DNA from 3 places in the Corynebacterium suranareeae genome. Region 1 is predicted to be linked to each of the others. Evidence: predicted binding sites of a transcription regulator. Region 1 holds the regulator's gene; each other region holds the start of a gene.
What was found. Region 1 encodes LexA, which represses DNA repair genes until DNA is damaged. Its sites were predicted from a motif close to CGAACANNTGTTCG; they were not measured.

Region 1 (3,277 bases):
TCAAATGATTTATATACAGATGCGAAGCGAAGATACGCTACTTCATCTAGTTCTCTAAGTGGGTCAAGGATTGCTAGTCCAATATCGTTTGCTCGAACTTGGGAGCTTCCGCTGCTACGTACGGCTTCTTCCACTTGTTGCGCAAGCCGCTTAAGGGCATCATCTGATACGTCTCGCCCCTGGCAAGCTCGCCGAACACCAGTGACAACTTTCTCCCTACTAAAGGGTTCTGTAACGCCATTCCTTTTAACCACCAGGAGCACAGCTTTTTCGATCGTGGTAAACCGCCCTTGGCATTCGCTGCACTCTCGACGTCTACGAATCGAGCTTCCAGCATCGATCACACGTGAGTCGATAACTTTGGAATGATCATGTTGGCAAAATGGGCAATACACTTATGGCTCCTCATCTTTCACTTCAGGCATTTCCATTTAATCCTTGAAGTGAACTGGCGGTTAGTCCATTAGTTTATGCCAGCAGCGCGTCGTTTTGGATTATCGGTCCAGGCTGACTCCGACTACTTGTGTTTCATAGAAAGTCTGCGTTGCTTCTTCCTCGCCTGACTGGGACAGCACAATCCCTGCAAAAATTACGAGCCCAAATAACCCACCACCTGCCCATTGCTTTAGTGATTCTTTAATCGAACGCGCGTGAGGATTATGGTTCTGCGTAGAACCTGTAAAGTGCTCACGTAGATGTTGCTGTGATATTGGATAATTTTTCCGCCCATGTGGCAGAATTCGAAGACTTTCGGGGCGACAGAACCTATCACTATTCGAACAGTCAATCGTTCGAACATGACGTTTCTTAACTCGCTCTACAGACGGCACTTCTTGCATCCAAACCGCAGCAGATGGCACCACAACCCCCTGACGTCGTGCACCCGATTCCAGCCCGTTAGCAGCATAAATAGTCATCTCAACTCTCCAACCGTATTTTCTTGCCCACATCATAACGCTCGACCAGGACACCTTCGAACACTCATACCGTTCACATGTTCGAGTGATTTCCCATGTTCGATTTATAGCACCCCATTCGAACATTTGTCTAGAGTTGGGTGAAAATCGTCGAACACTCGTACCATTTCCGCAGGAAAACATGTATGGTTAGAAATTAGAGAAACTGACAAAGGTTCGAATAGCTCAGCTTCATCGCAATGCGGTGAACGTAGCCGAAGTTTTAGGCGTCACCCCAGGTGTGCAAAAGAAAGGGAAAAGGGAGATGGCAATCGAAAAGAAGCCAGCAGGAGCGCGAGGCAGTCGTGGTAGCCGTACTGCCAAGACGTTGCCAAATGGCAAACCAGACCCAGCTGGCCTATCTGACAGGCAGCGCAGAATTTTAGAAGTAATCCGAGATGCTGTGGTTCTAAGAGGTTATCCACCAAGCATTCGAGAAATCGGTGATGCAGCAGGACTCCAGTCCACATCGTCTGTTGCTTACCAGCTTAAAGAGTTGGAAAAGAAGGGATTTCTTCGCAGGGATCCCAATAAACCACGTGCTGTAGATGTTCGTCATCTTCCAGAAACTGAAGGCCGTGGCCCTAAAGCAAGTGCTGCTAACAAAAACAAGCAAAACCAAAGCACTTCCCCAGATCCTGAGTTGTCGGGACAGACTGCCTTCATTCCAGTCGTTGGAAAGATTGCTGCCGGAAGCCCGATCATGGCTGAGCAAAACATTGAAGAGTACTACCCACTTCCAGCCGAGATCGTTGGAGATGGTGAACTGTTCATGCTCCAAGTAGTCGGTGAGTCCATGCGAGATGCGGGCATCCTTACCGGTGACTGGGTTGTTGTTCGCTCTCAACCAGTAGCAGAGCAGGGCGAGTTTGTAGCGGCCATGATTGACGGTGAAGCTACCGTGAAGGAGTTCCATAAGGATTCCTCTGGTGTCTGGCTGTTGCCACATAATGATACTTTTGCGCCGATTCCTGCTGAAAACGCAGAAATCATGGGCAAGGTTGTTTCCGTGATGCGCAAGCTATAGATCAGCTTTTAGCCATCCCGCCTTGAGATGTGTTCTCACATCACGAGGCGGGATTTCTGTTATTTAGCCACATTCGGGGGTAATCGGGCAAATAAGTTTTTCTTAATCTAAAAAGTGACTTTACCTGTGGGTTTTCGGAGTTTTGTCGTCAGATTTTGAAAAAATCCTGCCCGATTTTTTGATTGTTTACCGATTTCACACCTCCACTTGCAACCAAATGAGGCTTTTGCGCGTTGTTCAGTGAGACAATAGGTTAGAAATTCGGACATATTTAGTAAATAGGCTTTTTGCTTTAAGGAGTGGCATGTACGCAGAGGAGCGCCGTCGTCAGATTGCGTCATTGACGGCAGTAGAGGGACGTGTAAATGTCACAGAATTAGCCGGCCGCTTCGATGTCACCGCTGAAACCATCCGGCGCGATTTGGCGGTCTTGGATCGCGAAGGAATTGTCCACCGCGTACACGGTGGAGCTGTTGCCACTCAATCCTTCCAAACTACAGAGTTAAGTTTGGATACCCGTTTCAGGTCTGCATCTTCGGCGAAGTATTCGATCGCAAAGGCAGCAATGCAGTTCTTACCAGCCGAGCATGGAGGACTGTTCCTTGACGCCGGTACAACTGTCACTGCTCTAGCAGATCTTATTTCAGAACATCCCAGTGCAAAGCAATGGTCGATTGTGACTAACTGTTTACCAATCGCATTGAATTTGGCCAATGCAGGACTAGACGATGTTCAGCTACTAGGCGGCAGTGTTCGAGCAATCACGCAGGCAGTTGTTGGTGATACTGCATTGCGCACTCTAGCGTTGATGCGTGCTGATGTGGTGTTTATCGGTACCAATGCATTGACTCTAGATCATGGGTTGTCTACGGCTGATTCCCAAGAAGCAGCAATGAAGTCAGCAATGATTACCAACGCAAATAATGTTGTGGTGTTGTGTGACTCCACAAAGATGGGCACCGACTACCTCGTGAGCTTTGGTGCCATTAGTGATATTGACGTAGTGGTGACAGATTCCGGTGCACCTGCAAGTTTTGTTGAGCAGTTGCGTGATCGTGACATTGAAGTTGTGATTGCAGAATGATTCTTACTGTCACGGCTAGTCCATACCTGTTGAGTACTAATGAGCTCAACGGTGAAATCGAAATTGGCGAAGCAAATAAGATTAAGCAAGTCTCTACTGTTGCTGGTGGATTTGGCACAGGTGTAGCCGCCACATTGTTTTATGGTGGCAATGAAACATTTGCGGTGTTCCCTGCTCCGGAGATTTCGCACTATATGCGATTGGTAACTT
Region 2 (3,277 bases), 270 kb from region 1:
CTTTAGAAGAAGACACTAAATACACGTTGGCGAAGCTTCGTGGAGGTGCGCAGTATTCCATCACACAAATGTTTTTCGATGTGGAGGACTATCTTCGACTTCGAGATCGATTGGTCGCAGCTGACCCGATTCACGGAGCTAAACCAATTATTCCGGGCATCATGCCGATTACAAGCTTGCGTTCAGTGCGTCGACAGGTCGAACTGTCCGGTGCACAACTGCCAAGCAATCTTGAGGAAGCTCTTGTTCGTGCTGCAAATGGCAACGAAGAAGCCAACAAGGACGAAATTCGAAAAGTGGGAATTGAATATTCCACGAACATGGCTGAACGCTTGATTGCAGAAGGTGCAGAAGACCTGCACTTTATGACTCTCAACTTCACCCGAGCAACCCAAGAAGTGCTCTACAACTTAGGCATGGCTCCGGCTTGGGGAGCCGAGCATGGACAAGACGCAGTACGCTAAATTCTTCTAAAGCGGGAGAGAGGCGACCAATACTGCAAACGGGCGTTGGTCGCCGTCAAACCTAAAATGCCTCAGTAGATCTGTGAACCCAAGAGAGCGATAAAGGCTGAACGCCTTATTGGCTTCATCCTCAATCTCAGGCGTGGACAAAATAGCGTAGGAGCTTGCTTTGTCCTGTAAGAGTTCGTGCATCATCCTTCGCCCAATACCGTGCCCTTGGAAATCAGGATGTACGTGAACTTCGGCGACCTCAAAATAATCACTTATGATGTGAAATTCTGTCTCTGTAGGGCCGCCTAGCTGCCGAAGTCCTCGACGAAGTTGATGTTGCCACCAATGGTCCGGACTGCCGTTAAACCCATAAGCCACGCCAACGACCTGATCATCCACGAGTGCCGTCACTGCCGTAAAACCAGGATTCTGAGAGTTTCTGCGCCACACTTCAATTCGGGTATCCCGTATAGCTTTGTCGTAATTCATCGCTTGGATATAAACATCCACCAATACCGGTGCATTGATGGTGAATTCGGGGATACTTAGCTTTCGAATGATTGGTGACACGCTCACCATCAAACCAGAAGTTAAGGCAGCTGTTTGGGGATCCGTCAGAAAACTCTCTAAAGCTATCTTGTCGTGCCGGTTAAGACTAAGACTTTCCAATTAGAAAATTTGTTCGAATATTGTGGGAGCGTGTCCACCCCAACCTTTAAAGTGACCCATAACAAGAGAAGCGAAAGCTTAATCAAAATGAGGTTCGAAAGGAGAGGGACGCAATGGGTGACGTAATTTCAGCAACAACGAGGTTTGAACGACAGGGAGGTAAGCGGGCTCAGTTCCTCTCCAAAGCCAATATTCTTTTGGAACAAGCCCATAGTTACCGTGGCGAAGGCGATCTTTTGCTTGCTTTAGAGATGTCATATCAATCCGCACTTCGAACCGCTGGTGCGGTAGTCGCCGGAAGTGCGGTAGCAGCACGAAAGCGCAAGCCTAAAAGTGCGTGGGATCAATTGCATATGGTTGGTGAGGAAGCCGCAGCTTGGGCAGACGAGCTATCTCAGTTTTCGATGATTAGGTCAAGGGCGAACAGTGGGCTGCAGATTTCACTCACGCCGGCTCAACTGGATCAATTTATGTCACGTGTTGCTCAATTCCTGGAAGAGGCACAACAGGGATTCGGTTCAAGCGTGGATGCTGCCTAAGGGCCGATCTTGACGCCCGAGACTTCTGTGATCTTCGTCTACTGAAATCCTGGCGGGGCTCCAAACGGGGGTAGTGGTGGTGGGTGTTTCGGAACTTATTACATCCACTTAAAACACTGTTCATGCTGCACTTTTTACTGATTTGTCTCAGCTGGCGGTCTCTGAGATACGGCACCGTGTCAAAAACGGAGCCTACGGGAAGTAGGGGTAACCCCCTCGATTCAATCGTTATTGGCATAACGGGGAACAATCTGGATATTCTGGGCGTTAATAAGGCATAGAAGAAAAAATGTCTCAACACAACCACCGGGAGGACATCGTGTCACTTTCAGAGCAGGAGCAACGGGCACTGCGCGAAATTGAGCAGGCGCTCATGGCAGATGATCCGAAATTTGGAAAAGCGGTTGCAAGTAACAATGGCCTAACAGGCGGTGGATTAACCCTCAGGGGAATCGCACTTTTCGTACTCGGACTTGTATTTCTTGTTGCCGGCGTCGCATTAAGCCAGCAAACATTGTGGTTCGTTGCGCTCGGAATTATCGGATTCTTGGTCATGTTTGGCTCGGGAGTGTGGATGTTGCGCGGAGATGGATCAAATAAGATCACCGTCGCCTCTCGCACCTCCAATGCGAAGAATCGCCAGCCAGGAAATTCCACAATCGGGGATAAGATGGAGGAAAACTTCCGTCGTCGATTTGAGGGAAATAAGTAGAAAGTAACTAAATAAGACTTCTCCCAACACCGTTGGGTAATTCAGTGAGGGGCTACAGCTTTAATCGGCTGTGGCTCCTCACTTCTCTATGGATAGCTAAATCTGCGCGCATTACATGAAAGTCATCCCAATCCTGGCAAAGGGCAACTTCATATTTCCGTGTTCCATGCCTGCCTAAATTCAGCATCAAGATCGGAAAAGGTGGCCAAAATCAGAACATCTTGTTGTCGAATACGCATCGGGGGTTGGTAAACGGAAGTGTTCGCCCAACATGGATCCTTGAGTTACTTAGCTAATCTAGGTCGCTTTACCCTCCGGTTGAACATCTATCCCGATGTGGGTGGAAGTTGGTGGTGCAGTCGGTGTGTGCACCGCCACCTGGGGATGTGGTGGTTGTGTGTCAACTTGGGGCAGGATCTTGTGGGGAGTTTTTAAGAACCGTCGTATATGGCCAAACCCATGAGGGTATTAACGGTTTTTGGTCACCAGGGCTAGTTGGGAGGGCTGGAAAACGTTCTGTATGACCAGAAGCTTTTCGGGGATAAGCATTCTTGGTCACCAGGTGAAGTGAGGCGTACGACCTGGCGATGGGGGTCAAGAGTGACCTCATTAAAGTCGTTTCTAACCCACGGCGCCCACGGCGCGTAAACGGATGACGCAAATACTTACCTGGTCGCAGAAGGCGATAGTTAAAACCTCGCGTTGTGAGGAAAGTTGATGGCCTTGGTGTCATGAAATCCGGCTGATACTTCGGGGCCGGGGCGGTTAGGATCAATCCCCACTTCCTCCCACCGAGAGTCCCCACCTTCCCCCACTTGCTATTGAGGCAAATTTCTAGGATCCAAAATTCTAAGAGTTTGATAAGAAGATTAAGAGTTTTTGGCTTGTTTGCTGCCATTTCC
Region 3 (3,277 bases), 1.2 Mb from region 1:
AAGGCCACATTCCACGGAACCAGCAGACAGTTGTCCCGGCTCAACATGGTAACGATCGACAGCTTCTTCAGTAATGGAGATTCCGAGGCTTCGCAGACCTTCGGTCATGAGGTCCGTATCACGACTGCGCAAAACATCAATGATTGTCGATGGAGTCGATGCAAGTGCAGCCAGGATCAGGGCACGGTTAGTGATTGACTTGGAACCGGGGATAGCCAGGTCCGAGACTATGGGGCCGCGAGCGCGCGGAGCATCCCAAATGGGCAAAGATGTAGACGAATCAGACACAAAGACCATAATAGATGTTATGTGTGGAAGATTCGTTTTGTTCACCACCGGTGATTCTCTTATTGAAGCGGCTGAAGCTGTGGTCGGAAGATCCGTTGTCGCACCGCAAGGGACGCCGGGTCCACGTTACAATCTTGCGCCGACTCAGATAATCCCGATCGTTCGCCCCGGAGACGAGATGATCTTGGAACCAGCCCGGTGGGGATTGTTTCCACATTGGAAGAAGGATGATTCAGGACCTCCACTTTTTAATGCTCGCGGTGAAACAGTGGCGGAGAAGCCGTCGTTTCGTGATGCGTTTAAACAGCAGCGGTGCCTAATTCCTATGGATGGCTATTACGAATGGCACGATAAGAAACCTCATTTCGTTTCACTTGGTGATGAAATTATGTGGGCTGCAGGGTTGTGGTCAACAGGGTTGAATCAGGTTTCGGCAACGATGGTGACTACTGAATCTGTCGAACCAATTGCTTGGCTGCATAATCGGTTGCCTCGGTTTTTAGAGCACGATGAAATTGACGCGTGGTTGTTTGGCTCTGTTGAGGAGGCTTCGGGATTGTTGCATCCGGTTTCTCAAGAGTGGGTGAAGCACTTGAGTATTCGAGAGGTGTCTTCAGAGGTAGGTAATGTTCGTAATGACCACGAAGGGTTGCTGGCTTAAGCTGCGATTTTGCGCTCCATGTAATCGCCGAATTTTGTGCCCCACGTTTTATTTGATCTTGACAAGGGGCCATCAGGAATAGATACAACCGGAATGCCGTCGATGAGGAATAGGACGGTGCCATCGGGGAGTGGATAGCACTTTAGCCGCTCTTCTGTTTTTTGGATGTGGTGGAATACGCACAAGGGGTGAATATTCCATGGAGTTGTCGGTCCACCTTTACCCCAAGGGATAATGTGGTCAAGTTGGCAGTTTTCAACCGCTACACAACAACCTGGGACGCTACATGTTCTGTGTAGCCCCTTAATGTAGATGCGCATCTCCTTGGTCGGAGCGTAGGCGTCAGTGTAGGCAAAGTGTGCAGCATCCATATCGTGGCCAGAGGTGGTGCGAGTCTTCCAGAATTCTGACTGCTCCTTGGAAAGCCACACGCCGCCCTCTAGATATTCGGGTTTGTCCTTGGAGCCGTAAGTATTCAAAACCACCTTGGTTGGCAGTCCGCGGATGATTTTGAGCAAGGAGGTGCCGGGTGTGCACTTTTTATCTTTTGACATTTGTTCAAGGGCAGCTTTAATCTCGACCCCTTCGGCTGCTGTGGAATCAATGGTGATGCTGACTCCACCTTTTTTATTTCTGCGGTAGCGGATCGTTCCTTCCTCGGACGCTGAGGCTGCGCTGTCATCCGGGCAGTGCTGGGCTATGAATTTCCGCATCATCGCAGCGATGGAGCTTGCCTGAGGCAAGCACTGAGCCTCCGCTCGGGGTGTCAGGTAATCGACGAGGTAGGCGTCGAAAAGCTCTCTTTTTTCGATGGGCACTTTGCCGCCAGCCTTAGTGATAGCGTTTATGCGCGCCATGTCGAGATGTCCGAGCTTTTCGACGAGTCTGTGAAAGTTCGGTAAGCAGGGCAGGAAACAGACACTAAACAGGCAAGCGGCTATTAGTTTGCGAGGAAGGCCTGTTCGGGTGCATATTTTGTTGATTGATGTGGCTAAATCAGCATCATCGTCGGGTCGCATACGGTGCCAAAAGGCTAGGTCACGCCGATTAGTTTCAACAATTTCAGCGCTGATTGGATCGTTCGGGTTGTTAACAGTGAAGTAGAACATTGTTTCTCCTAAAAATTGAAGTGGTACATATGTTCTAAACTATGAGGTGGACACGCGGGGGTAGCGTAAGGTTTAAATAACAGCTCAAGCGGATTTATAGCTACCCCCGAAAGGTCAGGTTTGCATCCGAAGTAGAATAGTCAACACGCATTTTCGAAAGGGGCCACATGGCTGAAAACCGAACCGGCACAGTCGATGGAGACGCGTTGGCTGCCCGCTTTGAAGAGGAGGCACTGCCACTCCTTGACCAGCTTTATGGCGGTGCTTTGCGCATGACCAGAAATCCCGCAGATGCGGAAGATCTGGTGCAAGACACCTACATCAAGGCATATCAAGCGTTCGCAAGCTTCAAGCCTGGCACTAACCTGAAGGCTTGGCTCTATCGGATCATGACGAACACGTACATCAACATGTACCGAAAAAAGCAGCGGCAACCATCGCAAACCTCAGCTGATGAGATCACGGATTACCAGCTCGTTGAGTCGCAGTCGCACACCTCAACCGGGTTGGAATCCGCGGAAGTGGAGGCATTGAAAAACCTTCCAGATGGGCAAATCGGTGAGGCAATGAACCAACTCAGCCCGGAATACCGAATGGTGGTTTATTATGCCGATGTAGAAGATCTCGCATACAAAGAAATCGCCGAGATCATGGATGTTCCACTCGGAACTGTAATGTCACGACTCCATCGTGGAAGAAAACAGCTTCGAGGAATGTTAAAGGAAGTAGCGAAGGAACAAGGCATTGGTCTTGAACATCCCGACATGAAGAAAAATTCGGAGGCATAACGATGACGAATCTCAACCGCAGCGACTCGAAAGGCGATTGTGGCTGCCCTGAATTCTTCGAGGAAATGCATCAGCTACTCGACGATCAACTAAGCGAAGCCGCCTGTGAACGCCTCAGAATCCACGCCGCAGGATGTCCCAAATGCCTACAGCTCCTAGAAGCCGAATCGGAATTTCGGAATCTGCTACGCAAATGCTGCTGCGAATCTGCACCCGTAGAACTTCGCCAGCGTATTTCGTACCGAATACGAGTTGAATACCATCAGGAATAGAAAAACCGCCAGGAAGAAAATTTTCTTCCTGGCGGTCAACTCTTTTTAAGAGTTAGGGCGACGTCCGTGGTTCGCGCCCTTCTTGCGACGATCCTTACGCTTGCGTCCTCGCTTGCTCATGAGTCCTCCTTATAATCCAAATGTTGATCAACTGTAGAT

Region 2: a site for LexA is predicted at 1,127-1,140, ahead of N24_RS11285 (SAV_6107 family HEPN domain-containing protein). Genes of this name have one in related genera too.
Region 3: a site for LexA is predicted at 1,901-1,914, ahead of N24_RS04560 (HNH endonuclease signature motif containing protein). Genes of this name have one in related genera too.

The regions. Positions count from the first base shown of each region.
Region 1 covers NZ_AP017369.1:2,163,280-2,166,556, forward strand. The annotation lists gene nrdR (transcriptional regulator NrdR) at 1-395, opposite strand, end outside; gene N24_RS16640 (hypothetical protein) at 495-917, opposite strand; gene lexA (transcriptional repressor LexA) at 1,222-1,983, shown strand; gene N24_RS10125 (DeoR/GlpR family DNA-binding transcription regulator) at 2,288-3,067, shown strand; gene N24_RS10130 (carbohydrate kinase family protein) at 3,064-3,277, shown strand, end outside.
Region 2 covers NZ_AP017369.1:2,436,857-2,440,133, reverse strand. The annotation lists gene metF (methylenetetrahydrofolate reductase [NAD(P)H]) at 1-464, shown strand, start outside; gene N24_RS11290 (GNAT family N-acetyltransferase) at 471-1,025, opposite strand; gene N24_RS11285 (SAV_6107 family HEPN domain-containing protein) at 1,238-1,663, shown strand; gene N24_RS11280 (DUF3040 domain-containing protein) at 1,983-2,375, shown strand.
Region 3 covers NZ_AP017369.1:954,911-958,187, forward strand. The annotation lists gene aroA (3-phosphoshikimate 1-carboxyvinyltransferase) at 1-297, opposite strand, end outside; gene N24_RS04555 (SOS response-associated peptidase) at 308-949, shown strand; gene N24_RS04560 (HNH endonuclease signature motif containing protein) at 946-1,806, opposite strand; gene N24_RS04565 (sigma-70 family RNA polymerase sigma factor) at 2,226-2,846, shown strand; gene rsrA (mycothiol system anti-sigma-R factor) at 2,849-3,118, shown strand; gene N24_RS16695 (50S ribosomal protein bL37) at 3,164-3,238, opposite strand.